Regions from separate parts of the Mesorhizobium sp. B2-1-3A genome, predicted to be linked through region 2. Evidence: riboswitches for the same ligand, from Rfam matches in the RefSeq annotation. Region 2 holds a riboswitch; the other holds the start of a gene.
What was found. A riboswitch is a leader RNA that binds a small molecule or an ion and turns the genes downstream of it on or off. The one in region 2 is predicted to bind cobalamin.
Positions count from the first base shown of each region.

Region 1 (7,917 bases), on a different contig from region 2:
CAGGAGATGCCCATGACGATTCACCATCAGCCCGGTAACGAAGCGCCCAACAAAGACCTGATCGACGCGGTGCGGGCTTTCAACCGCTTCTACACCCGCCAGATCGGGCTGCTCGACGAAGGGCTGCTGAAAAGCGCCTTCTCGCTGACCGAGGCGCGCGTGCTCTACGAACTGGCGCACCGCGACGGTCTGACCGCGACCGACCTCGGGCGCGACCTCGGTCTCGACGCCGGCTATGTCAGCCGTCTGCTGAAGAAGTTCGAGCGCCTTCACCTCATCTCCAGGTCGACGATGGTTTCGGACGCCAGGCAATCGTCGATTGCGCTGACGCTGGCGGGCAGGAATGCCTTCGCGCCGCTGAACAAGGATTCGCACGACCAGGTCGCGGCGCTCCTCGATCGGCTGCCTGCGTCGGAGCAGGACCGGCTGGTGAAATCCATGCGGACGGTCCAGGCTCTGCTGGGTGAAAGCGCCGAGCCAAGGATCCCTTATCTGTTGCGGCCGCTGCAGGTCGGCGACATTGGCTGGATCATCCGCCGGCAAGGCATGCTCTACGCGCAGGACTATGGCTGGGACGAAACCTATGAGGCGCTGGTTGCCGAAATCCTCGCGGCATTCGTCAAATCCTTCGATCCGAAATGGGAACGAAGCTGGATCGCCGAGCGCGATGGCGAGGTCGTCGGCTCGGTCTTCGTCGTGCGCAAATCGCCCAAGGTGGCGAAGCTGCGCCTGCTCTATGTCGAACCTTCGGTGCGTGGCCTCGGCATCGGCAGGCGGCTGGTCGAGGAATGCATCGGCTTTGCCCGTGCGAAGGGCTACAAGACGCTGACCTTGTGGACCAACGATATCCTGATAGCCGCCCGGCACATCTACCAGGCGGTCGGCTTCAGACTGACCGAGGAAGAACCTCACCACTCCTTCGGCAAGGATCTGGTTGGCCAGACCTGGGACTTGGAATTGTAGTGCCGGTCAATCCTTGATCGGCACCCAGATCTCTAGCCCGCCATCGCCGCTGCGCGGATCGAACTCCGGACCGTAGCGTTCGAATTCCGGCGCGTCCGCTATCTCGTGCCCGGAGGCCGGCAGCCATTTGTTCCAGATCGTGTTGACGGTGCGGCGGATGGTCGAGATGTGCTCGCGATGCGCAAACACCGCATATTTCTGGGCGGGTATGCGCACGCGGCTGAGTTCCCTTGGACGGTCGGAAAAATCGGTGACCTCGACACCGGCGACGTAGTCGAAATTGCCGGCATCGTCGCCGTTGGCGCAGACGCCGTAGGCGACGTCGCCGGTCTCGCCTGGAATGTTGCCGATATAGGGACCGAAGCGTTGCCACTGCATCGGAATGGCGGCGCTGGTTTCACAGGTGTAGCGTTCGCCGAGCCCAGCGATCGGCAACGGCCGGCTGGTCTCGAAGCGCGGTGGTTCGAGGGCCGAAAGAAAGGATTGGTCCATCAGGATCGGCTCCACGAGGTCGAGGGTCTTGGTCGAGCCTCGCGCGCGCACCATCTCCGGCGTGGTGCCGAACTGTTCGCGGAAGGCGCGGGTGAAAGCCTCATGCGAACTGTAGCCGGCATCGAGCGCCACCGAGAGGATGTCGGGCGCTCCGCCGGCCAGCCTGCGCGCCGCCTCGGTCAGCCTGCGTGCGCGCATGTAGCCCATGACCGAGCGGCCGGTGGCGGCGCCGAAGGCGCGCGTCACATGAAAGCGCGACACGCCGCTGCTTTGGGCGACATCGTCGAGCGAGATCGCCTCCGGCAGATGGCTCTCGACAAACCACAGCGCTTTCTCGGTCGGGTTCATGGGTTCCTCGCATTGAGCGGATCATCTTGCGGCCTTCGCGCGCGGCAGTTTGATCGAAATTGCGCTTGCCGTGCAATCCGGACGGCAACGCTCCGCGGCCAGCCGCATCTCCAGGAGCGAGACTGGCTCGCTGTCTTCTTCCGGCAGCAAGCCCTCACTTGACGTCCCCGCGCGGCATGATCTAAGATGTAATGTAATTACATAACATGTACAATTTGAGCGCCGCCGCGGGATCGACAATGCACCGAGAAATCCGTTGCGAAGCAATTGGGGGAAAACTACGATCGAGTGGTGATGGTCCCCGAGTCGAAAGGCGAGGGGTGAAAAGGGAACACGGTGAGACCCAATAGGTCGAAGCCGTGGCTGCCCCCGCAACTGTAAGCGGTGAGCAAGATCCGAAATGCCACTGGCCGGCAAGGCTGGGAAGGCAGGATTGCGCAACGACCCGCGAGCCAGGAGACCTGCCATCACTGAGTTGACCGGACGGGGTGTGCCGGGAGGAAACGTGGACGTCGGTCTTGTCTGCCGGCTCGCCAACATCCTTCCGTCGCCAGTTTTGGAAAGTGACGGAAAGTTGGACGGCGCCATCGATCACCGCATCATCGTGTGCACGCTTTGCCGTGACGTTCCGACCGGCATCCGGTCGGGCGAAAGCCTGTGCGCCGACTTGCGCTCCCGGCTCTCGGCCCACGATGAACCCGCCGTGTCGCATGGCTTCACGATCGAGGGCGTCGAATGCATGGCGGGCTGCGCACGGCCGCTGACGGTAGCCTTCCAGGCGCCGGGCAAGGCCACCTATCTCTTCGGCTCCATCGATGCCGAGGCCGACGCTGGCGATCTCGTGCGATTTGCCTGGCTTTACGCCTCGCTCGCCGACGGCTGGTGCAATTCCGGCCAACGTCCGCCGCGACTGGCCGGCAAGACGCTGGCCCGCATCCCGGCGCCGGGCAAGCTGGCGGGTGATAGCCGATGACAATGCCACTCCTCGAGGCGCGCGACCTGGGTGCCGTGGCGAATGGCCGGAATCTGGTCCATGCGGTCAGCCTTTCTATCGCCACCGGCGATCGTCTCGCCATCATCGGCCCCAATGGCGCCGGCAAGACGACGCTGCTGCGCATGCTGTCGGGCATGCTCAGGCCAAGTTCGGGCGAGGTGAAGCTTGGCGGGCGACGCCTGGACAGGATCTCGACAGCCGAGCGGGCCCTGCACATGGCCGTCGTCGGCCAGACCGACCAGCCGGATCCGCGGCTGGCGGTGATCGACTATGTCGAACTTGGCCGCGTTCCGCATGCCGGCCTGAGGCGCAGGAGCGAGGAGCGTGACATCGTGGTGGACGCGCTGCGCCGGACCGGCCTTCTGCCGCTGCTTGGCCGCACCATTGGCTCGCTGTCTGGCGGGGAGCGCCAACGCGCCCAGCTGGCGCGCGCCATTGCGCAGCAACCGAAAGTGTTGTTCCTCGACGAGCCGACCAACCATCTCGACCCGCGTGCTCGCGGCGAGCTTCTCGAACTCGTCGCCGGCTTCGGCATGACGGTGATCGCGGTGCTGCACGACTTGGCCCTGGTGGCGCCGTTCGCCACCAGGGTCGCGGTGATGAACGAAGCGCGGCTGCACGCGTTGGCCGCACCGCGCGAAGCGCTGACGCAACAGCTGATCCGCGAGATTTTCGGCGTCGACGTGTTTCGCCTGCGCCACCCCACCGAGGACCGTGAACTGACGGTGTTCGATGTTCCGAACCGCGCCGCGCCGCCATCCTGATCGAACCATCCCTCATCAGCACTGTTCAACCAAGGAGCAAAATCCGTGAAACGTCTCGCCTTGTCGCTCGTCTTTTCCTTGCTGGCCTCTACCGCCTTCGCTTTCCCCGTCACCGTCGACAGTTGCGGCAAGCCGCTGACCTTCGACGGGCCGCCCAAGCGCGCAGTCATCCATGATCTCAACATGGCCGAGATGGCCTTCGCGCTGAAGCTGCAGCCGTCGATCGTCGGCCTGACCGGCATCACCGGATGGTACAAGGTCGGCCCCGAATTCAAGGCCGAGCAGGGCTCTATCCCGGAACTCGCGCCCAAATACCCGACGCTCGAGAACCTGGTCGCCGTCGAGCCCGATTTCTTCTTCGCCGGCTGGTACTATGGCATGAAGCCGGGCGGCGACGTGACGCCCGACACGCTCGCCCCACATGGCATCAAGACACTGGTGCTGACCGAGAGCTGCGTCCATCTCGACAAGAACCGCCCGGCGGCTTCCATGGACCTGCTCTATGACGATGTTGAAAAGCTGGGCAAGATCTTTGGCAAGGAGACCGAGGCGCAGAAGCTTGTCGCCGGCTGGAAGGCGCAACTCGCCGACATCACCACGAAGGTCGGCGACGCCAAGGGAACCCGCGTGTTCCTCTATGATTCCGGCGAGGACAAGCCGTTCACCGCCGGAAAATTCGCCATCCCCAGCGCCATGATATCAGCCGCCGGTGGCGACAACATCATGGCCGACATGGACACCAGCTGGGGCAACACGGACTGGGAAACAGTGGCCTCGCGCAATCCGCAATTCCTCATCCTGCTCGACTACCAGGATGGCGGCGGCTACAGGAAACTGCTCGATTTCCTGAAGGCGCATCCGGCGATGAAGGAGACGGACGCGGTCAAGAACGAGCGTTTCGTGGCCCTTCGCTATGCCGAACTGACGCCTGGACCGGCAAACATCGAGGCGATCGCCAAGATCGCCAAGGCGATGCATCCGGAAGCGTTCTGATGCTTCTTGCCCCAGGGCAAAAATCCGGCGCGCTTTCGGGGCACAAGGCATTCGCGCTGGCCATGGTGGCGGGCACGGTGGCGGTCGTCGCCCTCGTGCTGCTGTCGATAGCCTATGGTTCGACGCTGATCCCGCTGACCGACGTCATCGCCTCGCTTGGCCATGCCGTCGGGATGCATGAACACCAGGTGTCGGGCCCGGTCGGCAAGATCGTCGTCGATCTCAGGCTGCCGCGCACGATCCTGGCGGTCTGTGTCGGTGCCGGCCTCGGTATAACAGGTGCTTTGCTGCAGACGGTGACCCGCAACGATCTCGCCGATCCTTTCCTGTTCGGCCTGTCGTCGGGGGCCGCCGCCGGCGCTGTTTCCGTCATCACCGTCTTCGGCGACAGTTTTGGCATCTGGACCTTGCCGGTCGCCGCCTTCACCGGCGGCATACTGGCCGCCTGCATCGTCCTGCTGCTGGTCGCACGGGTAAGGGGGCAGGGACCGGAGCGGCTGATCCTCGCCGGCCTTGCCGTCTCCTTCCTGTTCACGGCATTGACCAATTATCTGGTCTTTGCCGGAGACCAGCGTGCGGCCCATTCGGTGCTGTTCTGGACGATGGGCGGGCTCGGGCTGGCGCGCTGGGATAATGTCTGGCTGGGCGCCTTGGGAGCCGGCACGATCGCGGCCTACGGGCTGTGGAACCACCGCAGGCTGGACGCCTTCCTAGCCGGTGAAAGTGCTGCCGAAAGCCTTGGCGTGCCGGTGGCGCGCATGCGCAGAGCGACGTTTCTCATTGCGGCCTTCTCGACGGCAATTCTCGTCTCGGTCGCCGGCGTCATCGGCTTTGTCGGATTGATGATCCCGCATCTGTCGCGGCCGCTGGCCGGCCCCTTGCATCTGCGCCTGATCGCAAGCTGTGCATTGTTCGGGGCGGTGCTCTTGCTGGCAAGCGATCTTCTCGCCCGGACGCTGCTGCCGCCGCAGGAACTGCCGATAGGCATCATCACCAGCTCACTCGGTGCCTTCTTCGTCGTCACGCTGGTCGTCCGAAACCGCCTGTGAAAAGGCCGATTCCTGCCTGGCCGGCTGTCTCCAGCGGTTCACTGATTGCCAGCCGCGATCGCGTTGCAAGACCGCCATGCACATTTGCCGGCTTCGGCCGTCACGTGACATCTTGAATAGTAAGCACGCTTATTATATGTATCGCTCATGGTTTCTGATGGCATAGATAGACTGGGCTTTTTGATCCACGACGTGCAACGTCTGCTGCGCAAGCGCTTCGAGACGCGTGCCAGCGGGCTTGGCCTTTCGTCGGCGCAATGGCGCCTCATGGTGCGTGTCGCCAAGGAGGCAGGCGTTACCCAGGCGCGGCTCGCGGAACTGCTCGAAATCGAGCCGATCAGCGTCTCGCGCCTCGTCGACCGGATGGAGGAGGGCGGCTGGATCGAACGCCGCGCCGACGCCGCCGACCGCCGCGTGCGCATGATTTTCCCGACAGCCAAGGCGAGCGCCGCCTATGCCGAGGTCAAGAGCCTCGCCGGCGAAGTCTATGAGGAATCGCTTGTCGGCGTTTCGCCCGAGGACCGCCGCGTCCTGATCAGGGCGCTCGATGTAATCGTGCAGAATCTGACGGACGGCGAGGCTTCGTCGCTTGAAAAGGTAAAGAGTGCGGAAGGCGCAGCAGCATGAATGCGGTAGCCAAGGTCGACGAAAACGCCCCCAAGGTCGAGATGGAAGCACCGGCCCAGCCGGTTGCCGCCCCTGTCGCGGTCGCCCCGCCCGTAGTGCCGGTGCCGGCGGCGCCAAAGAAGAAGCGCCGCATGGGCCGCTTCTTTTTGATGTTCGCCTTGCCGGCCGCGCTGATCATCGGCGGCGGCTATGTCTGGGTGACCGGTGGGCGCTATCAGGAGACGGAGAACGCCAATCTGCAGCAGGCCAAGGTGTCGATCGCCTCGGACACGGCAGGCCGCATCGTCCAGGTCGCCATATCGGACCATCAGTTAGTCAAGCAGGGGGATCTCCTGTTCGCAATCGACCCCGAGCCTTACCGGATCGCGCTCGCCCAGGCCGACGCCGCGGTTGCCGCGGCACGCCTCAATGTCGAGCAACTGCGTGCCGCCTACAGCCAGTCGATGGCGCAGGAGAAGTCCGCCAGCAGCGAGGTCGACTACGCCCAGTCGCAATATGACCGCGCCGCCGATCTCGCGCAGAAGGGCATCAACGCCAAGTCGTCGCTGGATCAGGCCCGCAACGACCTCGACAAGGCAAAGCAGCAGGTCGCCGTCGCCCAGCAAGGCATTGTCAGTGCCAAGGCAGCACTTGGCGGCAACCCCGACATCGAAACCGACAAGCATCCAACCGTGATGTCGGCGCTCGCCGCGCGCGACAAGGCCGCCTACGACCTGGCGCAGACCACGGTCAAGGCGCCCGCCGATGGCGTCATCTCGCAGGCCTCGTCGTTCAAGGTCGGCCAGTTTGTCGGCTCCGGCACGCCGCTGTTTTCGCTGGTCGAGACCGGCGACACCTGGATCGATGCCAATTTCAAGGAGACCCAGCTCACCAACATGAAGCCGGGCCAGAAGGCCGAGATCGTGGTCGACACCTATCCGGGCAAGACCTTCGAGGCGACGGTCAAGGCGATCGGTGCGGGAACGGGTGCTGAATTCTCGCTGCTGCCCGCACAGAACGCCACCGGCAACTGGGTCAAGGTCACGCAGCGCATCCCGGTGCGCCTGGAACTCACTGATCCCGACGCCAAGATGGCGCTGCGGACGGGCATGAGCGCTTCTGTCACCGTTGACACCGGCGTTGCCCGCGGTTTCCCCGCGATATTCGGTCACGCCAAGGCTGGCGAGGCCGCGCAATAAGTCAGCGGAAGCCCGCGCGGACCAGGCGGGTGGACGTGGATAAAAGGATTGGTCTGATGGGAGGAGTGGGAAGGATCAGCGCCTGGTTCGAGCCGCGTTGCGGCTTGGCCGAATCTGAAATCTTCGACACGGACCCGTCGGTCCTCATGTTTCCGGGCGGCAGGCATCCGCTCATCAGAGACCCTCGGTCGATGTAACCCCCACATCGATAATCGCGTCCCACCGCGATGAGGCTCTCAACGGAAGGCTTTGCCGCCCGGAAACCCTATGTACACGTTTTTGTTACCGGCTGGAAGTTCCGCGGATGAGCACGCCCGAATCCTTCAAAGAAGTGCCGCATCGCGGCCTGATCACGGTCGCGCTCATGCTGGCGACCGTCATGCAGGCGCTCGACACCACGATTGCCAACGTCGCCCTGCCGACCATGACCGGCGATCTCGGCGCCTCTCCGGACAACATCAACTGGGTGCTGACGTCCTACATCGTGGCCGCCGCCATCATGACGCCGG
Region 1 covers NZ_VFWK01000001.1:445,501-453,417, reverse strand. Annotated here, with positions in the region: gene FJ977_RS02290 (helix-turn-helix domain-containing GNAT family N-acetyltransferase) at 13-963, shown strand; gene FJ977_RS02285 (AraC family transcriptional regulator) at 970-1,803, opposite strand; cobalamin riboswitch at 2,082-2,287, shown strand; gene FJ977_RS02280 (DUF1636 family protein) at 2,309-2,776, shown strand; gene FJ977_RS02275 (ABC transporter ATP-binding protein) at 2,773-3,561, shown strand; gene FJ977_RS02270 (ABC transporter substrate-binding protein) at 3,607-4,554, shown strand; gene FJ977_RS02265 (iron ABC transporter permease) at 4,554-5,603, shown strand; gene FJ977_RS02260 (MarR family transcriptional regulator) at 5,751-6,230, shown strand; gene FJ977_RS02255 (HlyD family secretion protein) at 6,227-7,408, shown strand; gene FJ977_RS02250 (DHA2 family efflux MFS transporter permease subunit) at 7,713-7,917, shown strand, end outside.
Region 1: it holds a riboswitch for cobalamin, as region 2 does, so the genes downstream of both, FJ977_RS02280 (DUF1636 family protein) here and FJ977_RS15755 (CbtB domain-containing protein) in region 2, are expected to answer to the same signal.

Region 2 (7,917 bases):
GGCAACAGGATCTGCGTGCCGGGCGCAGCGACGACGTTGGCCGGCGACGGCGCGCCGTAGGTCCTGGCCGCTATCTCTGTCAGCTCCCGCGCCCGCCCGGCTTCCGGCAATCGCCACAGCGAGGTGGCGGGCAGGTCGAAAAGCGGGTAGGAGAGCGGATTGATACCGGTAGAGAGGTCGACGAAAGGCAATACGGCGTTGGGGAAAAGCACCCTCGCCCGGCCGAGACTTCCACCATGGTCCACCGCTCCTTCAAGAAGCTTCATGTCAGTCCTGATCGCTTTCCTGTCATTGGCCGTCGAATTCGCCCTCGGTTACCCGGATTGGCTGTTTCGCGCCATCGGCCATCCCGTGACGTGGTTCGGCAGGCTGATATCCTTTCTCGATCGCAGGCTCAACCGCGCCACTGATCCCGACGCACTACGTCGCCAACGCGGTGTCCAGGCACTTCTGGTCATCGTGCTGGTGCCGGCGGTGATCGGCCTTTGCGTACAGCTTGTCCTGCTCTGGTTCGTTCCCCTGGGACTGGTCGTTGCCGCCCTTCTGGCGACATCGCTTCTGTCGCAGAAGAGCCTTTACGAACATGTCGAATCCGTCGCCGACGCGCTCGATACAGGCGGGCTGGCCATGGGCCGTGTCGCCGTCTCGCGAATCGTTGGCCGCGATCCCGAGGCGCTCGACCGCGCCGCCGTCTGCCGTGCGGCGATCGAAAGCCTGGCGGAGAATTTTTCCGACGGCATCGTCGCTCCCGCCTTCTGGACCGGTGTCGGCGGGCTGGCCGGCGGAGCCGCCTACAAGGCCGCCAACACCGCCGATTCGATGATCGGCCACCGCACCCCGCGCCACGAGGCCTTCGGCTGGGCGGCGGCGCGCTTCGACGACTGGATCAACCTGCCGGCCTCTCGGCTGACGGCGCTGCTGATCGTGCTGGCGGCTTTCCTGGTCAGGGACGCCGATCCCCGCGGCGCCTGGCATGCGGTGTGGCGCGACGCGAAAAAACACCGCTCGCCCAACGCCGGCTGGCCGGAAGCGGCAATGGCGGGCGCGCTCGGTCTGGCACTGGCCGGACCGCGCAGCTATGGCGGCGTGCTGGTCGAGGATGTCTTCATGGGTGAAGGCGGCCGCCGCGACGTCGACAGCGGTGACATCAGGCGGGCGCTGAAACTCTACCGCGTCGCCGACTATCTGCTGATCGCGCTGTTCGGCTTGGTCTCGGTGATCGCGGTTCTGGCGTTCTAGAACTCGATCCCTTGCTGGGCTTTCACGCCCGCCGAAAAATGGTGCTTGGTCACACCCATTTCGGTGACCAGGTCGGCCGCTTCGACAAGCGCCGGCTTGGCATTGCGGCCAGTGACGACAACATGCAGGCCCTCGCGACGCGCTTTCAGCGCTGCAACCACCTTGTCGAGATCGAGATAGTCGTAGCGCAATGCTATATTGAGCTCATCGAGCACGACAAGGCTGATCGACGGATCGGCGATCAGCTCCAGCGCCTTGGCCCAGGCGGCTTCGGCAGCGGCGATATCGCGCTTCAGATCCTGCGTCTCCCAGGTGAAGCCCTCGCCCATTGCGTGCCAGACGACGCGGTCGCCGAAGGCCGCGAAAGCGTCCTTCTCGCCCGTGTGCCACTTGCCCTTGATGAACTGGACGACGCCGACGCGCTTGCCATAGCCGAGCATGCGGAGCGCCAAACCGAACGCTGCTGTCGTCTTGCCCTTGCCCGGGCCGGTGTTGACGATCAGCAGACCCTTCTCGATCGTCTTGGCCGCCACCTCGGCGTCCTGCACCGCCTTGCGCTTGGCCATCTTGGCGCGGTGGCGCTCTTCGTCCCTGTCTTCGGTGGTCTTGCCATCGATATCGGTCATTTCATTTCACCTTGAGCGGCAGCCCCGCCACCATCAGCAGCACCGTATCGGCGATCGCCGCGATCTGCTGGTTGAGCCGACCGGCCTCATCACGAAACCGGCGCGCCAGTGCGTTGTCCGGCACGATGCCTTGCCCGACTTCGTTGGATACCACGAACCACGGCCCGCGCGGCCGCGACAACACATCCGCCAGCCGCCGGCATTCAAACCCAAGGTCATGGTCAGCCAGCATGTGATTGGTCAGCCACAGCGTCAGGCAGTCGACCAGCACAGGCCGGCTATCTGGCAAAGCCTCGAGCGCGCCGGCGAGGTCGAGCGGCGCATCGATGGTCGTCCAGCCCGCGCCGCGCCGCGCCCGATGCAGCGCGATGCGCTCGCGCATCTCGTCGTCATAGGCTTGCGCGGTGGCGATGTAGGTCCATGGCGAGGGCAACGCCGTCACCAGGGTTTCGGCATGCGCGCTCTTTCCCGAGCGCGCACCACCGATGATGAAGGTCAGCCTGCCGCGATCAGGCAAAGCTGTCGCGCAGGCTGGTCGCGGTGCCGGTGAAGCGTCCGCGCACCACGCCGACGACGGCGCCAAGCACCAGCCAGAACACCAGACTGGTCAGCGTCACCGCCACCACGAACTGGTGGTGCAGGCCTTCCGGGATCGGTGTCTCGAAGCTGTCGGGCTGCGGCGCGCCGACAATGTGCGGCGCCACGATCAGCAGCACGGCAAGGATGGCGAGCGGCAGCGACTTGCGGAACGCGATCAGGCCAAGCCCGATGGCGGTCGCGACCACCGTTGCCACCCACCAGATCTGCCGCTGCGTGAGGTCGGCCGCCGGCATGGCGGGCAGTTCCGGCGGCAGGCCGAGGCCGGGCGCCAGCGTGAACACGGCAAAGCCGGCCAGGCCCCAGAACACGCCCTGGCGCCAGTTGCCGATGCCGCCGGCGAATTCCGAAACAGCGACCAGGATCAGCGCGAAACCGATGCCGGTGACGACGTTGGAAACCACGTTGAAGGCAAAACGCTCGAAGCCGTCGGCCGGCGCCCAGCCTTCGTCTTCGGCCGGAGCAGCCGCTGCGGCCGGAGCCGGGGTGGCAGCGCTCATGGCATTCGATGCCGCCGGCGCGGCGGAACTCATTGCGTTGCCGCTGGCGGCATCAGCCGGCGCCGCGGCATGGTCATGGCCGCCTTCGGCCTGTTCGTAGACTTCCGCCTTGAGGATCAGCGGCACGGTGGCATAGGCCTGCATGCAGGCGAGGACGACGCCGGCCACGAGCCCTGCGATCGCCGCGATGAACACGACGTTGCGAAACAGATTCATGATGTCAGATCCTCGTCAGTGGCAGGGAAACGCCATCGAATGCCGGTTGTCATGACCAGCATTGTGGACCGCATCAATGTGCGAGAAGCCGACGAAGCCGATGATGAAGGTGCCGAGCAGCGCGGCGAACGCCAGCTGCATGAAGCGCGACTGCGAGGAGACGGAGGCGCCGCGGGAGACGGAAGCGGTAGTCATGTCTTGTCCTTTCACCCTCCACCCGAGGGCATCGAAGTCAGTTTCCTGTCGCCGGCAGGTCTCCTGGCTCACGGATCAGCGCCCTTCCCCACCTTCCCGAAGACAAATCTTCAGTGGCATATGGAGAGGACTACCGCACACAGTTGCGGGGGCAGCAACGGCATTGGGCAACAAGTCAGCCCGCACCGCATTCCCTCTTGGCTCCAAAATGGAACCGACGACATCAGCGACTATAGGCAGAATCATTGCCTCCGGCAAACCAAATTCCGCCGGTAACCAGCGCGATTACGCCATGCCGGCCACATCAGCCGTCATCGGCGCAACAATTGACAATTGTGCCGGCCGGGTGTCGGCTGGCCACTTCACAGGAAGCCAGCCATGCAACCCATTGCCAGCGAGCGCGATCCCTATAACGGCTTGACCCAGGCCGAACCCACCCTGCCCTCATCGGCGTATTGGGATGAAGCGGCTTATCAGCTGGACCTCGATGCCATCTGGTACAAGAACTGGCTGCTGGTCTGCCGCGAGGCCGATCTGGCCCAGCCGCTGGCCTTCCGCCGATTCCGCATCGGCACGCAGGACATCATCGTGCTGCGCGACGACACCGGCGCGCTGCGTGCCTTCCACAACACGTGCCGGCATCGCGGCTCGCAGCTTTGCCAGGAGAGCGAGGGCCGGCTGAAGGCGCGGCTGATCACCTGCCCCTATCATGCCTGGTCCTATTCGCTTCGCGGCGACCTCGTGCGCGTGCCGTCGAAATCATTGCCGGACGGCTTCGACAAGGCCGACCATCCGCTCTATCGCGTCGCACTCTCGGTATGGCGCGGCTTCGTGTTCATCAATTTGCAGGAGGATGCGGCCGGCTCGGCGCAGGCATCCTTCGACCCTGCCTCCGGCAATCTCGGCAACTGGCCTCTGGAAACGCTGGTGACGGGCCATGTGCTGCGCAAGGTGATGCACTGCAACTGGAAGATCTTTTGGGAGAACTTCAACGAGTGCCTGCATTGTCCGGGCGTCCACAAGGACCTGTCGCGGCTGGTGCCGATCTATGGCCGCGGCCTGATGAGCCGGCATGACGACCCCGAATGGACCCGCCACGCCGACAATGACGCGCCGGAGTTTTCCGGTGGTCTGCGGACGGGCGCCGAAACCTGGTCGAGCGACGGCAAGACCCATGGGCCGATCTTCCCGGGATTGACACCGGCCGAACGCGCCGCTGGCCAGACCTACGCCACCAGCCTGCCCTCGATGTTCATCGTCGGCCATGTCGACTATGTCAGGACCGTCCGGCTGGTACCGCTCGGGCCGGAACAGACGGAACTTGTCGCCGAATGGCTGTTCGCCCCCGAGGCGCTGGCCGCAACCGACATCGACAACATCATCGCCTTCGGCACACAGGTGCTGGAGGAGGATGCGGCGATCTGCGAGGTCAACCAGAAAGGCCTGCGCTCGATGCGCCACGCCGCCGGCGTGCTGATGCCCGAGGAATATGAACTGCACCGCTTCCACAACTGGGTGCGCGAGCGCCACGCGGCACTTTCACCGTGATCCTCACAGCGACTTCGGCAGGTAGCGCCAGGTCACGAAGCCGCACGCCGCCGCCAGCAGGCTGAGCGTGACGAACACCGAGCCCAGCCCGAAGAAGATCAGCACCACCGAATAGACCAGCGGCGGCGTCAGTTCCGAAAAATCGAGATAGGTGCGATAGACCGCAGCCATCTGCGGCCGTTCATAAGATCGTACAGAACGCATGAAGGCGGTCGAGCCCAGGGCATCGAGCGCGATGGTGAAGAACGCGCCACCAAGCAGGAAAGCGCCGGTCAGCAATGGCGCGGTCGCTCCCACCGTGCCCGCGGCCAGCAGCATGGCCGACATGGCGAAATAGGCAAATGTCATGGTGCGCCGGCCGCCAAAGCGCTTTCCAGCCTTGCCCCAGAAGATCGCCATGAACAAAAGCGCGTTGCCGGCCGAAACAAGGAGGCCGCCGGCGATATCGCCCTGACCGGTGATGACCATGAACAGCGGCCCATAGACGAAGAACGTCGTCCAGAAGCAGGAGCGGCCGAAGGCGATCAGCCAGGCGAGCCTCAATCTGGGCTGCGCGACGAAGCGGCCGATATTGGCGAGCGGATTGGCCGGCCGGGTCTTGCCGGGCCGGATAGACTGGTTGTCGCCCAGCCGATAGGTCCAGAACAGCGCCAGCAAGGCCAGCGCGAACACCGCCACCGCCCCATGCGCCGCATAGATGCCGAAGCGTGTATAGAGGAAGATGCCGAGCGTCGGCCCGCCGGTCCAGGCGACCATCGACCACGCCATGCGCAGCGATTCGGCCTGCATGAAGTCGGTCTTGCGGATGTGGTCCATGATGTAGAGATTGAGGGTGATCGACAGCGCGCTGGCGCCCATCACCCGGCACAGCATCCCGGCCAGTTGCCCGGCAAGCGTATGGGTGACGAAGAACAGCGAGCCGATGGCAAGCAGGCAGGCGCCAGCCGTATAGACCCAGCGCCGGGCAAAGCGGCGGATCAGCATCGGCATGAACAAGGTCACCGATAGGCCGAGCAGCGCCACGATGGTGTAGAGGATCGAGACGATCTGCTCGTTGTGCAGGATCTCGTAGGCCTGGATCGGGATGACGCTCGACACCGTGGCGCGGGCAAAGGACTCCACCGCGTAGAGCGAGGCGAAGGTGCGCGCATCCGCGGCCTTGAGGGCCGGGAGCCAGATCGGATGGCGCACATGGGTGGACATTGCTTCCCCAAAGCAGAATCACCAGCCAAATCTGCCTTGGTCATTCCCGGGCGATTAAGAGGAAACCGACCCGTTACCGGCCAAAAGCGAAGCCGGTCAAAGGCTTCCCGGCTCTGGCCTAAAGCGTCGCTTGATCCACCCCCTGGCCTTCTTCTGTCCGGTCCAACCGTGATAGTCCTCAGGCGGGGCTGAATCAGATCGCGAGACCATGACCATCCATACGCCGACCGTACCCGTTCCGGAGCCATCCAGGCGCATCGTCGCCATCGACATCGTGCGCGGCGTCGCGCTGCTGGCCATGGCGAGCTACCATTTCACCTGGGACCTAGAGTTTTTCGGCTACACCGATCCGGGCCTCACCGCCTTCGGCTGGTGGAAGATCTATGCGCGCTGCATCGCCTCGACCTTCCTGTTCCTGGTCGGCGTCAGCCTGTACCTCGCCCATGGCCGGCAAATCCGCTGGAACGGTTTCTGGAAGCGGTTCGCCATGGTTGCCGGAGCGGCGATCGCCATTTCGGTCGTCACGCGGATCGCCACGCCTGACGGCTTCATATTCTTCGGCATCCTGCACCAGATCGCGCTCGCCAGCCTGCTCGGCCTCGCCTTCCTGCGCCTGCCCGCACTGCTGACGCTTGTCATTGCCGCGCTCGTCATCGCGGCGCCCATCTACCTGCGCTTCGAGGCGCTGGATCATCCCTGGCTGTGGTGGATCGGCCTGTCGGCGATCAATCCGCGATCCAACGATTATGTGCCCCTGTTTCCTTGGTTCGGCGCGGTGCTTGTCGGCATCGGCGTGGCGAAACTCGCCTCCGCATCCGGCATGCGAGCCCGCCTTGCGAGCCTCAAACCCGGCCGCTGGGCCAATCCGCTGGTCTTCATCGGCCGCCACAGCCTCGCCTTCTACCTGATCCACCAGCCCCTGCTGATCGGCTGCGTCTGGTTGTTCTCGCAAGTGATGCCGGCCCAGATCGAAACCCCGCAGGTCAATTTCCTCAAAACCTGCCAGCGCTCGTGCGAGCAGACGCGCAACGCAACCTTCTGTTCGAGCTATTGCGGCTGCATGCTGACGACGCTCGAGGGCGAAGCCTCGCTTGATCGGCTCGAGAACAACGACCAGACTGCGGAATTCCGGGCGCATCTGGGCGATCTGGCCGGCAGCTGCACGGCCCAGACCGAAGACAAGATGGATGAGGGAGGAACGCAATGACCGAAACCCAGCCGAAGCCCGGAGTGATACCGTGGCCGCCGGTTATCTACACCGCGGCGATCGCCATCAGCATCATCCTCGGCATGCTCTATCCCCTGCCCTGGATCGGCGATCTCCTGGGCGACATCCTGTTCGCGGCAGGCTGGGTGGCATTGTTCGGCGTCGCCGTGCTCTGGTTCACCGCCATCCGCACCATGATGCGGGCCAGGACAACGCTCAATCCCAATGCCGTGCCCGACCATCTCGTCACGACCGGCCCCTTCGGCGTCACCCGCAACCCGATGTATCTCGCCAACACACTGCTGTTGATCGGCGTCGCCTTTGTCTCGGGGATAGCCTGGTTCCTGCTCTTTGCCTTCATCGCCGCCTTCCTCACCCAGAAACTGGCGATCGAGGGCGAGGAAAAGATACTGGCGGCGAAATTCGGCAAGAAATACCGCGACTACGCGAAGCGGGTGCGGCGCTGGATTTGAGCAGCGTCAGGTGTTGACGCCAAGCTCCACGAGCCGCTCGACGCAGGATTCCTCGGCCTGGTCGAGCTCGGCCAGCGTCTCCTCGAGGTCGCGGCGCTTCTGCCTCAGATCCT
Region 2 covers NZ_VFWK01000004.1:11,195-19,111, reverse strand. Annotated here, with positions in the region: gene cobD (threonine-phosphate decarboxylase CobD) at 1-266, opposite strand, end outside; gene cbiB (adenosylcobinamide-phosphate synthase CbiB) at 265-1,239, shown strand; gene cobO (cob(I)yrinic acid a,c-diamide adenosyltransferase) at 1,236-1,865, opposite strand; gene cobU (bifunctional adenosylcobinamide kinase/adenosylcobinamide-phosphate guanylyltransferase) at 1,867-2,382, opposite strand; gene FJ977_RS15760 (CbtA family protein) at 2,375-3,178, opposite strand; gene FJ977_RS15755 (CbtB domain-containing protein) at 3,194-3,373, opposite strand; cobalamin riboswitch at 3,409-3,607, opposite strand; gene FJ977_RS15750 (aromatic ring-hydroxylating dioxygenase subunit alpha) at 3,752-4,921, shown strand; gene FJ977_RS15745 (MFS transporter) at 4,925-6,124, opposite strand; gene FJ977_RS15740 (DUF1624 domain-containing protein) at 6,333-7,331, shown strand; gene FJ977_RS15735 (isoprenylcysteine carboxylmethyltransferase family protein) at 7,328-7,804, shown strand; gene FJ977_RS15730 (MerR family DNA-binding transcriptional regulator) at 7,811-7,917, opposite strand, start outside.